2 linked regions of the Gemmatimonas sp. genome follow. The protein of the gene in region 2 interacts with the protein of the main gene of each other region in a pairwise test. Links are inferred from orthologs where the notes say so. Each region holds a gene or a part of one and is shown on either strand. Other genes may lie near its edges.

The links.
Region 1: the proteins of uvrB (region 2) and uvrA interact in binary tests that used the Escherichia coli proteins (3 or more experiments, as listed by UniProt). The link is inferred for Gemmatimonas sp. from one-to-one orthologs.

Annotation. Positions count from the first base shown.
Region 1 is NZ_JANPLK010000027.1:16,566-23,316, forward strand. Bases 940-4,401 are described here. They hold uvrA (excinuclease ABC subunit UvrA), read right to left. Parts: upstream 4,053-4,401; coding sequence 1,140-4,052; downstream 940-1,139. Other genes in these bases: RMP10_RS07620 (ABC transporter ATP-binding protein), read left to right, coding at 4,197-4,401. Also shown: sdaAB (L-serine ammonia-lyase, iron-sulfur-dependent subunit beta), read right to left, coding at 1-124; RMP10_RS07610 (PEP-CTERM sorting domain-containing protein), read right to left, coding at 226-879; more of RMP10_RS07620, read left to right, coding at 4,402-4,952; RMP10_RS07625 (hypothetical protein), read left to right, coding at 4,945-6,648; RMP10_RS07630 (A/G-specific adenine glycosylase), read left to right, coding at 6,701-6,751. UniProt on the Escherichia coli protein: The UvrABC repair system catalyzes the recognition and processing of DNA lesions. UvrA is an ATPase and a DNA-binding protein. A damage recognition complex composed of 2 UvrA and 2 UvrB subunits scans DNA for abnormalities.
Region 2 is NZ_JANPLK010000043.1:128,989-135,264, reverse strand. Bases 1-2,987 are described here. They hold uvrB (excinuclease ABC subunit UvrB), read left to right. Parts: upstream 1-437; coding sequence 438-2,537; downstream 2,538-2,987. Other genes in these bases: tsaE (tRNA (adenosine(37)-N6)-threonylcarbamoyltransferase complex ATPase subunit type 1 TsaE), read left to right, coding at 2,527-2,987; RMP10_RS11790 (bifunctional (p)ppGpp synthetase/guanosine-3',5'-bis(diphosphate) 3'-pyrophosphohydrolase), read left to right, coding at 1-370. In the rest of the region: more of tsaE, read left to right, coding at 2,988-3,000; RMP10_RS11775 (HD domain-containing phosphohydrolase), read left to right, coding at 3,080-4,561; tRNA (adenosine(37)-N6)-threonylcarbamoyltransferase complex dimerization subunit type 1 TsaB, read left to right, coding at 4,666-5,394; rimI (ribosomal protein S18-alanine N-acetyltransferase), read left to right, coding at 5,391-5,855; ssb (single-stranded DNA-binding protein), read left to right, coding at 5,944-6,276. UniProt on the Escherichia coli protein: The UvrABC repair system catalyzes the recognition and processing of DNA lesions. A damage recognition complex composed of 2 UvrA and 2 UvrB subunits scans DNA for abnormalities.

The sequences.
Region 1 (6,751 bases), on a different replicon or contig from region 2:
GCGCCTTTTCGGGCGTGCCGCCAACCAGACACCGGGCGAGCAGCCCCAGGCGGCAGGCACCGGCCGTGTGTGAACTGCTCGGCCCGACCATGACAGGACCGATGATATCGAGGAGAGAGACCATCTGTGGAATGTACTTGCCGTCGGTGCCGTACAACAGAAAGCAGGCGCCCGGCGATACTCGCCGGACGCCTGCTTTTTTGCCGTGCGTCTTACAGCGCGCGATTACGCGTTGTTGCGACGACGGCGTGCCATCATGCCGAGACCGGCAAGGCCCGACGCCATGAGGATGTACGTGCTGGGCTCCGGGACGACCGTGGATACGTTCGCGATCTCAAAGCGCAGGTCGTTGTAGTCGAAGTCTGCGATCGGCACGATGGTAGCCGAGCGGTCCTCGAAGCTGAAGGCTGTCGTGAATGTTCCTCCGCCTGATGCTGCCAAGCCGGAGCCGGCCGAAACAGCCATGTGGAGCGCGTTGTCAGGATTCCGCGATGCGGGGCCGCTGAAGAACCTGTAGTTGGTAAAGTTCGGCCCTACGCCCTGCGTGGTGTTGGTTAAACGAAAGAACACGTTTTGCCCTGAGGAGACGTTCCCGATCTGGATCTGCGTGCCGGGAGCCGAGGCGCCTGCACCGTTATTGGTGAACAGATCTGTCCACGTACCGCCTGCGCTAAAACTGCCGATAGCGCCGATCTGGTAGGCCAAAGTGCTGCGATCTGCGGCCTCGGAGCCAACAAAGCGCACCGTGACAATGCTATTGTTTCCGAGGAAATCAACGGCCGTGGGGACCTGCGCGCTCACGCTCGCCGCGCTACCGGCGACAAACAGCGTCGCGGCGGCAAGACGGTGCAATGAACGAACGAGGGATGTGAGTTGCATTTGGATTGCTCTCTCGGTTGGAAGTGACTGCTCGACTGCAGTGCGTAATCGCGACGTCAACCACACTAGAGCAATAGGCGTGCCCCATCCACCATATCGTGAAACGTTGTCCTGCCCGCTTGACTCGGTGACATATCGCACGGTGATCGCACGCGTTCGTGTCACACTCGGCGCCGACAATTCTTCGCAAGAAGTTTCAGGTACAGCTATTCGCAAACTGCGATGCAGCCTCGTGACTGCTGGTGCAACGCCGCCAGCGCTTACTCAGCAGTGCTTGACAGCATCGGCGCCAGATACCGACCCGTGTGACTCTCTTTCACACGGGCGACCTCTTCCGGCGTGCCCTGAGCCACAATCGTACCGCCGCGCACGCCACCTTCTGGTCCCAGATCGACGATCCAATCGGCGGTCTTGATCACATCGAGATTGTGCTCGATCACCAACACCGTGTTTCCGCGTTCGACCAGCTTATGCAGCACACCCAGCAGCACGCGCACGTCTTCGAAATGCAGACCGGTAGTCGGCTCGTCGAGGATGTACAGCGTGCGTCCGGTATCACGCTTGGACAGCTCCGTGGCCAGCTTCACGCGCTGTGCTTCTCCACCGGACAGCGTGGTCGCGCTCTGTCCAAGGTGGATGTACCCCAGGCCAACGTCGCGGAGTGTTTCGAGCTTCTGCAGGATCCGCGGCTGATTTTCGAACACCGTGCACGCCTCCTCGACCGTGAGATCGAGAATCTCGGCGATGCTGCGCCCTCGGAAGTGCACTTCCATGGTCTCGCGATTGAAGCGTTTGCCTTTGCAGACATCGCAGGGCACAAACACATCGGGGAGGAAGTGCATTTCGATCTTCACCAGTCCGTCGCCCTGACAGCTTTCGCAGCGCCCGCCCTTCACGTTGAACGAGAAGCGACCGGGTCCGTAGCCGCGAATTTTTGATTCGGGCAGTTCAGCGAAGAGTTCACGCACCGGCGTGAAGATGCCGGTATAGGTGGCCGGATTCGAACGTGGCGTGCGACCGATCGGGCTTTGGTCGATGTCGATGATCTTGTCGAGATGCTCCAAGCCCGTAATGCGCGTGTGTGCACCCGGCAGCACGCGCGCCCGGAAGAAGTGACGCGACAGCGTGCGCTGCAGAATATCGGTGACGAGCGTGGACTTGCCCGACCCGGACACGCCGGTGACCGCGACGAACAGACCCAGCGGGAACTCCGCGGTGACATCGCGCAGGTTGTGCTCGCGCGCCCCCTGCACGGTGAGCATACGCGCCACATCGCGCGGCCGGCGCTGCAGCGGCACTTCGATGCGGCGCGTGCCGCGCAGGTACTGCCCCGTGATCGATGCCGGTGTATCGATCACGTCCTGCACCGATCCCGCGGCGATCACTTCGCCGCCGTGCTTGCCGGCGCCGGGACCGAGATCGATCAGGTAATCGGCATCACGGATCGTTTCCTCGTCGTGTTCGACGACGATGACCGTGTTGCCGAGATCGCGCAGCTGCTTGAGGGTGGAGAGCAAACGGCCGTTGTCGCGCTGATGCAAGCCGATGCTGGGCTCGTCGAGGATGTACAGCACGCCGACGAGGCGCGACCCGATCTGCGTGGCAAGCCGGATGCGCTGTGCTTCTCCGCCCGACAGCGACTCGGCGCTGCGATTGAGTGTGAGATAGTCGAGACCAACATCCACCAGAAAGCGCAGCCGCTCGCGGACTTCCTTGAGAATCGGACCGGCAATACCGGGATCGAGTCCCGGATGCCCGGCGCTGCGCACGGGCACGGTTTCGAAGAACGCCAGCGAATCGACCACACTGCGTTCGACGACCTGTCCGATATTCAGACCGTGCACCGTCACGGCCAGTGACTGCGGGCGCAGCCGTCGGCCTTCGCAGGCCGGGCACGGTCCGGCCACCATGAATGACTCGAGATCGAGGCGCACGCCGTCAGAGCTGCTCTCGTCATAGCGACGCTGCACATGCGCGACGATGCCTTCCCATGTGCTCTCCGCAGCCGTCTTCGCCGCGGTCTTCGCAGCCGTCTTGGCGGCTGCACCCTTCACCGCCTTCTTGACCGCCTTGCGCGCGCGCGGCGGCGCGTCACCGACACCGTGCAATAGCTGCTGACGCACCTTGGCCGGAATCTGTCCCCACGGCTTGTTGAGGTCGAAGCCCAACTGCTTGGCAAGTCCGGGGAGAATCACCTTCCGCATGTATCCGTCGGGCTCTCCCCAGGGGAGTACGACGCCCTCGAGAATCGAGATGCTCGGATCGCCCAGAATGAGATCTTCGCTCACCGTGCGCGTGGTGCCGAGCCCGCTGCACATCTCGCAGGCGCCGAACGGCGAGTTGAACGAGAAGTGACGCGGCTCGAGTTCCGGCATGGAGATGCCGCAGGCGGCGCAGCCGTAGCGCTCCGAGAACATCTCGGTGACCGGCTCCGATCCATCGTAGCGCACGACTTCGGCGAGACCTTCGGCCAGTCGCAGGGCCGTTTCCACCGAGTCGGTGATGCGACCACGATCTTCGGTGCGCACAACCAGGCGATCGACCACCACCGACACGGAGTGATTCAGACGCCGGTTCAGCTTTGGCGGATCAGCGAGCTCGATGAGTTCACCGTCCACGACCGCGCGCACGAAGCCCTGCTTGCGCGCACTTTCGAAGAGATCCTTGAACTCGCCCTTTCGCTCTTGCACTAGCGGCGCGCGGATTTCGAGGCGCGTGCCTTCGGGCCAAGCCAGCACCATTTCGGCGATCTGCGTCGGGCTCTGCCGCTGTACGGCGCGACCGCAGTTCGGGCAATGCGGCGTGCCGGTGCGCGCGTAGAGCAGGCGCAGATAGTCGTACACTTCGGTGACCGTGCCCACGGTTGAACGCGGGTTGTGACCGGCCGATTTCTGCTCGATCGAAATAGCCGGCGACAGGCCCTCGATGGCGTCGACATCGGGCTTTTCCATCAGCCCCAGGAACTGCCTCGCGTATGCCGAGAGTGACTCGACGTAGCGTCGCTGCCCTTCGGCATAGATCGTATCGAAGGCAAGCGACGACTTCCCCGAGCCGGACAGGCCGGTCACGACCGTCAACTTGTCGCGTGGGATCGTGACGCTGATGTTGCGGAGATTGTGCTCGCGGGCACCACGCACCACGAGGGCATCGGACGGACGGACCGGTTCGGGCATAGTCGTTGAAGGTGCGGGGACCGCACGGGCAAGACAACCCCGGCCGCGTGCGAATCAGGGCCAGTGCCGAAACGCTCCCCCGGTCCGGAACGCGCATTGGCGCGAAGAAGTTGCGTCGGGGTGCCGCTTGGTCGTCCTGCGGGCATGATCGAGATCAGTTCGCTCTGCAAGCGCTACGGGTCGTTCACGGCCGTGCGCTCCCTGGATTTGGTGGTGCCTTCCGGCGAGCTGTTCGGGTTTCTGGGACCGAACGGCGCGGGCAAGACGACCACCATGCGCATGATCGCCGGCATCCTGCAGCCGACGGCCGGCTCGGTCCGGATCGCCGGACACGACTTGCGGGTCGACCCGCTGTCGGCGAAAAAGGCGCTGGGATTCATTCCCGACCGGCCGTTCATCTACGAAAAGCTCACCGGCATCGAGTTCCTGCGATTCAGCGCGGGCCTGTACGGCGAGCAAGGCCCGGACGTCGAGAAGCGCGGCCAGGAGTTGCTGGCGCTGTTCGACCTCGAGGCGTGGCGTGACGAGCTGGTGGAGAGCTACAGCCACGGCATGCGTCAGAAGCTGATCATCGCCAGCGCGTTCGTGCACCGACCGGCCGTGATCGTCGTGGACGAACCGATGGTCGGACTCGACCCGAAATCATCCAAGATTCTGAAGGACCTGTTTCGCGAATACACCCGCCGTGGACACACGGTCATGATGTCCACCCACACCCTGGAAATCGCCGAGGGAATGTGTGATCGCATCGGGATCATGCAGCGTGGCGACCTGGTGGCGTGCGGCACGATGGACGAGCTGCGGCGAACGTCGGGCGATGACGACGCGCTCGAAGACATCTTTCTGCGCCTCACCGGCGATCATGTGGCGCGCGAGCTGATGGAGGTGCTGGATGCCTGAGGCGGCCGCGCTGCCCAGGACCACGGCGTGGCAACTGCTGGCGCCCAAATGGCAGATGGCGCGACACCGCATGCGGCGCCACGAGAAGGGCGACATTCGCCGCCTGCTGGTGGTAGCCACGTTGGGCGCGCTCTTCTGGCTGGCCGCGTTCGCGATTTCCCTCAAGCTGCTGCGCTACTTCCGCAGCGCCGAGGACATCGGCGCACTGCTGGCCGCGAAGCTGCTGTCGATGATTCTGTTGTCCTTCGGCTCGATTCTCTTGCTGTCGAACACGATCGCGGCACTCTCGAACTTCTTTCTCGCCCGTGATCTCGATCAACTCGCGGCCGCGCCGATTCGCGCCGGGGCGTTGTATCGCGCGCGCTTGCTGGAAACGGCGCTCCACTCGAGCTGGATGGTGGCGCTGCTGTTGATTCCGCTCGTGGCCGCGTACGGCGTCGCCTACAAGGCGAACGCGTCGTTCGTGCTCTTCGCGATCGCCGTGCTCGTGCCGTTCCTGATGATCCCCGCCGCCGCGGGATCAACCGTCACACTGCTATTGGTGAACGTGTTCCCGGCGCGTCGCACGCGCGACCTGCTCAGTGTGATCACGGCGATGGCTGTGTGCGGACTGGTGCTGATGTTCCGCGCCGCCCGTCCCGAGCAGCTGGCGCGCCCTGAGGGCTTTCAAAACTTCGTGCAGTTCATTGCCGCGCTGGAAACGCCGTCGTCGCCGTGGCTGCCAAGTGAGTGGGTGGCCGAATCCATCGTGAAGTTCCTCGATGGCCGCAGTGTGTGGTCGCCCATGCTGCGCCTGTGGGGCGTCGCGACACTGCTGATTGTAGTGGGCCAGCTGCTGCACGGTCGCGGATGGCATCGCGCGTACAGCATGGCGCAGGAAGGGGCGAATTCGCGCGCCAAGCAACGGATCGGGCGTCCGTTGCTTGACCGGATGCTGTCGTTCCTCGGCACTACGCGGCGAGAGCTCGTACTGAAGGAACTGCGCGTGTTCATGCGTGACAGCACGCAATGGTCACAGCTGGTCATGCTCGCCGTATTGCTGGTGGTGTACGTCGCGAATGTGAGATACCTGCCGCTGTCGGGTGCCGGCATGACCGAATTGCTGCGCAACGTGATCCCGTTCCTGAATCTCGCCTTGGCCGGCTTCGTCCTCGCGTCGATCGCGGCCCGGTTCGTCTTTCCGAGTGTCAGTCTCGAAGGACGCGCGCTCTGGCTCCTGCGTTCGAGCCCCCTGCGCATGTCAGATCTGCTCTGGGCGAAGTTCTGGGTGGGCGCGGTGCCGCTGCTGATGCTGGCCCTGGTGCTGGTCGGATGCACGAACCTGATGCTCGGCGTCCGGACCTTCGTGCACATCGTGTCGCTGACGGCGATCACCGCGCTGGTGTTTCCGCTCACGGCATTGGCACTGAGCTACGGCACGTTCTATCCGCAGTTCGACACCGAAAACGCGGCGCAGATCCCGACGTCCTTCGGCGGACTGCTGTTCATGATGACGGCGATCGTGCTGATCGGTGCCGTGGCGTATCTCACCGGTCGTCCGGCCGCGCGATTCGTGGTGGCCGAGCACTTCGGCTGGGCACAAACGCCGACGGATATGCTGCTGCCGTTCGCCGTCGCGGCCACGGCTTGCATCGTGGCGACGGCGGCGCCGCTGATGATGGCACGGCGGCGGCTGGACGCCACTGAACGGGCGTAGCCTCGCGGCCCTCTTTGTTCTTTGAGGGGTCCAGCCACTAGGTTCTTGCCCGATGGCTACACGACACCCTGCTCCGAACGGCCCAACGATCGCGCCCAATGCG
Region 2 (6,276 bases):
TTATGTCACGCGTGGTCGCGGCGTGAGCATTCATCGCGGGGATTGCCCGAACCTGTTGCTGCTCGCGCACGAGCCAGAGCGACGGCTCGACATCGATTGGCACGAGATGGCGGGAGAGCGTTTCATTGTACGCCTTGCGATGGAAGGCACCGATCGTCGCGGCCTGTATGCCGACGTGGCGGCGGCTGTAAGTGCTACCGGCACGGACATCAAGAGTCTGGAACTGAAGACGATCGATGGCCGGGTCACGGGCTCGGCGATGGTCGAGGTCGAGAACCTCGCGCATTTGGAGCGCATCATGAAGGCCGCGCGTCGCGTGAAGGGCATCGCGGCGGTGTCCCGACGCGAAAAGATCACGGCCGAGGAGTAGGCGGCGGGCTCGGCCGCAGGGCGCGCGCCGCTACCCGAAGAAAAGCCGATCCCGCTATATTGCGACTATGTCAGCCCCGTTTCGACTCCAGAGCCCCTTCGCCCCTGCCGGTGATCAGCCGCGTGCGATCATCGAACTATCCGAGGGGCTAACGCGCGGCGACCGCTTCCAGACGCTGCTCGGCGTCACCGGGTCTGGCAAGACGATGACGATGGCAAACGTCATCGCGCAATGGGGGAGGCCGACGCTCGTCCTGTCGCATAACAAGACGCTGGCGGCGCAGCTGTACGGAGAGCTCAAGTCGTTCTTCCCCACGAACGCAGTCGAGTACTTCATCTCGTACTACGACTACTATCAGCCGGAGGCGTACGTCCCCTCGAGCGATACGTTCATCGAGAAGGATGCGAGCATCAACGAGGATATCGATCGACTCCGCCTGCGGGCCACATCCTCGTTGATGGAACGCGATGACGTCGTCATCGTGTCGACGGTGTCGGCCATCTACGGCCTCGGCGATCCGGTGTCGTATCGCGAGCGCATGGTGGCGCTGTCCCGTGGACAGCAGATCGCGCGCGACGACATTCTGCGGGCACTGGTCGGCATTCAGTATCTGCGAAACGATGTCGCGTTCGATCGCGGGACGTTTCGCGTGCGTGGCGACACGGTGGAGATCTATCCGGCGTACGAGGAGCAGGCAGTGCGCCTCGAGCTGTGGGGTGATGAGATCGAGCGCATCTCCAAGATCGACCCGCTCACCGGCGAAACGATTTCGACGCTCGAGCGGATGGCGATCTACCCGGCCAAACACTTCATCACGAACCGACCCACGATCGAGCGGGCGAGTATCGCCATTCGCGAGGAGCTCGCCGAGCGCTTGGCCGAGCTACGCACGCAGGGCAAGTTGCTGGAAGCGCAGCGGCTCGATCAGCGCACGAACTTCGATCTCGAAATGCTGGCGGAAATCGGTACCTGCGCCGGCATCGAGAACTACTCGAGGCACATCAGCGGGCGCGCGGCCGGCGAACGACCAGCCTGCCTGCTCGATTACTTCCCCGACGACTACCTCGTTGTGGTCGACGAGTCGCACGTGTCGCTGCCACAGATTCGCGGGATGTACAACGGCGATCGCGCGCGCAAGCTCACGTTGGTTGACTACGGATTTCGGCTACCCAGTGCGCTCGACAATCGACCGCTGGTCTTCGACGAGTTCATCCAGCTGGTACCGCGGCTCGTGAATGTCTCGGCGACGCCTGGGGAATTAGAGCTGCAACTCTCGGAAGGCGTGGTCGTCGAGCAAGTCATCCGCCCCACGGGCCTCCTGGACCCAGTCCTGGAAATTCGTCCGGTGAAGGGGCAGGTGGACGATCTGCTTCACGAGATTCGCATTCGCGAGCGCAAGGGCGAGCGGGTGCTGGTCACCACGCTCACGAAGCGGATGTCGGAAGATCTTACCGATTATCTGCAGCAGGTGGGTGTTCGGGTGCGATACATGCACTCCGATATCGACGCCATCGAGCGCATGGAAATCGTGCGTGGGTTGCGCCTCGGTGAATTCGATGTGTTGATTGGCATCAACCTGCTCCGCGAAGGGCTCGACATGCCCGAGGTATCGCTGGTGGCGATTCTTGACGCCGACCAGGAAGGCTTCCTGCGCAGCGATCGGTCGTTGATCCAGACGATCGGACGCGCGGCACGCCATTTGAACGGTATGGCGATCCTGTATGCCGACCGCATCACCGGGTCGATGCAGCGTGCCATCGACGAAACCGATCGCCGTCGGACGATTCAGCGTGAGCACAACGAGAAGAACGGGATCACCCCGCACGGCGTCCTGAAGAGCATCGATGATGTCCGGTTGATTACGCGGGTCGCCGATGCGCGCGCGCCGCACGAGGAGGCCACTCCGACCACCAAGCGATTGGGTGCCGAGAGCGCACCGCGGTCGCGTGAGGATTTGCAGACGCTCGTGGGGGAGCTGGAAGTCGCCATGCGCGAAGCGGCGATCGCCCTCGATTTCGAGGCAGCAGCTCGACTGCGCGACCAGCTCTTCGAAGTCCGCACCGCGCTCGGAGAGAAGCCGGAACAGGCGCGCGGCAACACGGCCGCTCCCAAGCGCCCCCCCGGTAGCGCACCGATGCGGCGCGCCGGAGGCAAGCGTGGCCGCTGACTCGCTCGGGTACTTGCTGGGGCGAGGCGCTCCGCGGGCCCCGGATCGGGATTCGCTGGAGGCGTGGGGGCGGGCACTCGGGGCGGTACTTCCGCGTCCGGTCGTAATCACGCTCGAGGGTGACCTCGGAGCGGGAAAGACCACACTGGTGCGGGCGATTTGCGTCGGGATCGGCGTCTCCGCCATCGAGGCGGTGACGAGTCCGACATTCTCGATCATCCAGCAGTATGACGCGCCTCGAGGCCCGGTGATCCACGCCGATCTGTATCGCTTGCGGTCGGACGCGGAACTGGAGATGCTGGGGTGGGATGAGGTGGTCGAGAGCGCGCCGGTCCTGCTGGTGGAGTGGCCTGATCGCGCCGTGAATACGTTGCCGCGTGACAGGATTCACGTGGTGCTCGGTCATGATCCGGAAAACGCGAATCGACGGTTACTCCGCATTCACGCGCCGACGATGCGCTGAATCTGCCGGTATGTCGGGATCGGGGTCGCGCCGGTGACCGTCCGGCGGACGTCGTCGTCATGGAATGGTGGAGCACCGCATGTCGGTCGGTGTCTCCCGCATCCCTCGCATCATCGCCATGCCCGTCGCCGGCCTACGCGTCTCGTACATTCGTCTGGCCGAAGTGATCTCGGCGTTGACATATGCGCTCGATCTCACCGAGGGACAGCGACCAGGTCACACGCTCCGGACGGCGCTGATCGCGATGCGGCTCGGTCGGGAGTTGCATCTTGATGACGAGACGATGGGAGCGCTGTACTACGCGGCGCTCTTGAAGGATTCCGGGTGTTCCAGCAACGCCGCACGCATGTCGGCGCTGTTCGGCAGCGACGATCAGGACGTGAAGCGCGACATGCGTCTGGTCGATTGGCACGATCGCTGGAGGCTCGCGATGCGTACCGCGAAGAACTGCGGCGTCGGTCGGAATCCGCTCGCCCGCGTGTCGCACTTCTTGCGTATCGCGCGCACGCCGTCGATGACGCGTGAAATCATCCAAACGCGATGCGAACGCGGCGCGCAGATCGCGCTCGTACTCGGATTCCCGGGGGCCACGAGCGAGGCGATCGCCCATGTCGACGAGCACTGGTGTGGCCTTGGTCATCCGGTCGGACTGGCGGGTGACGAGATCCCGTTGCTGTCGCGCATCTTGTTGATTGCGCAGACGCTCGAGGCGTATTGGAGTGAGAACGGTATCGATGCCGCGATCGACATGACTCGTCAGCGGCGAGGCCGTTGGTTCGATCCGCGACTCGTCGATCTCGTCGCTCCGTGGAAGCGCGATCGTACCTGGTGGGCTGTGCTCGCCGATAGCGCGAACCTCGAACAGGCGGTACTGACGCTCGAGCCGGGTGGTATTCCACTGCACGCCACCGACGAACGGCTCGACAGCATCGCGTATGCCTTTGCCGCGGTGATCGACGCCAAGACGCCGTACACCGCTCGGCATTCAACGAACGTCGCGCGCTATGCGGTGGGAATCGCCATGTCGATGGGGGCCGACGCCGACATGTGCCGTGATACCCTCCGTGCCGGCCTGTTGCACGATATCGGCAAACTAGGCGTCTCGAATCGAATTCTCGACAAGCCGGCCAAGCTCACCGACGAAGAGTTCGGGGAGATCCGGAAGCATCCGCGATGGACATGGGAGATCCTCGAGCGCGTCAGCGCGTTCAACGGATTCGCCCAAGAGGCCGCGCAGCATCACGAGCGACTCGACGGCAAGGGGTACCCCTGGAAGCTGGATGCCTCGCAGCTCGGACTGCTGTCGCGTGTACTGGCGGTGGCCGACGTGTATGAGGCGCTCACGGCCGATCGCCCGTATCGCGCCGGGTTGGAGGTGCCGGTCGTACTCGACATCATGCGTCGAGATCGGGGTACCGCCTTCGATAGCCAGGTGTTCGACGCAGCGGCGGCGCTGGCCGAACGCGGCACCTTCGCGGTGCTTGCTGAGGGACGTGAGGACCCGTTCCCCCAACTCCGTCAGGAGCCCGCCAAGTTTACCCGGATTGCCAGCGTGGCGTAGCGATCAGTCCCGGGGGGAACGCTGGCCGCGACGGCGCGTACTCGGCGCCGACTTGACGCGACGGAGGGCTGGGGATCGTTCGGTGGGCGCGCTAGACTCTGTGTATGTCCGCACGCGTGTTCCCTCAAGAGTCATTGGCGTTCCCGTCTGCACGGTTGCTCGTGCTCGAGTCCTCGACGACTGCCGGCTCGGTGGCGCTCATCGCCGATGGAGCGCTTGTCGCGATGCACCCCGTCGCCATGGGTGCCGGGCGTGAGGATCAGCTCTTCCCGGCGGTTCAGGCGCTTCTGAAAGCGGCCGACATGCAACCGCAGCATCTCACGGGCGTCGTCTGCGGAGAAGGCCCGGGAAGCTTCACGTCGTTGCGCATCGCGGCGTCGCTGGCGAAGGGGCTGGCCCACGGAGCGTCGCTGTCGCTGTTCGCCGTGTCATCGCTGCTCCTCGCGGCGGCGGACGCAAGCGACGCGCTGCCGGCCGGCCCCGCGGTGGTACATGGAGATGCTCTGCGAGGCGAGCGTTACGTCCTCGACGTCAGGTTTGACGAAAATCGCCGTGTGCAGGCGCAGTCTGCGCTCCAGCGCATGACACTGGAACAGCTCGACATGCACGTGGCAGGACGTCCTCGCCTAGCCGTGCTCTCGTCGCCCGTGGCGGAGCTCGAGACTCAGGTCGTAACACCGTGGTCAGCGCACCTGTTGCGGGTGGTACCGCACGCGTGGACCCGTGTCGTACCGTTGGAGAGCTGGGAGCCACAGTATGGGCGCCTGGCGGAAGCGCAGGTGAAATGGGAAGCGTCGCACGGTGCGACATTGCCCTCCCTCGGCGTTTCATGACTACGCCACTTCTCGCGATCCGGCCCACCAAGGCCGATGATGTGCCGGCGATGGCGTCGATCGAAGCGCTCGCGTTCAGCGACCCCTGGCCGTCACGGTCGTTTCACGAGCTCTTGGTGCATCCCTTTTCGCGAATGATGACCGCCGTCGATGCGTCGGGTGGAGTCGTTGGATATTGCATCATGCTGCAGGCCGCCGACGAGGCGGAGATCGCCAATATTGCGACGGCCCCTGGGATGCGCCGACGGGGGGTCGGGGCCCGGCTGCTGGACGATGCGATCGCGGCGGGGACTGACGCCGGGGTCGCCGCCATGTTCCTTGAGGTGCGCGAGTCAAACGCAGCCGCTCGCGCGCTCTATTCGTCCCGTGGATTTGCGGCCGTCGGGCGCCGCCGAGGGTACTACCGACACCCCGTCGAGGACGCCCTTGTGCTGCGTCGCGACGCCATGGCGTCCGAATAGCCCCGCGTGCGGCTTTCGGGTTTGGTTTGGTCAGAGGACCCTCCTAGCTTATCCGACACCCATTACCATCGTACTTCGAGGAGGCACCATGAGTCGCAGCCTGAACAAGGCCATTTTGATTGGCAACGTCGGGTCCGATCCCGAAATCCGCACAGTCGGCACTGGAACGCGCGTCGCGCAGTTCTCGCTTGCCACGAGCCGCAACTGGACGGACCAGAGTGGCGCGAAGCAGGAAAAGACGGAGTGGCATCGCTGCGTCGTCTGGAACAGCGCACGCGGCTCGGGTCTGGCCGACGTGGTGGAGAAGTACGTGAAGAAGGGCGAGAAGATCTACGTCGAAGGCGAGATCGAGTACCGTCAGTGGCAGGACAAGGACGGACAGACCCGGTATACCACCGAGATCAAGGTCAAGGAACTGATG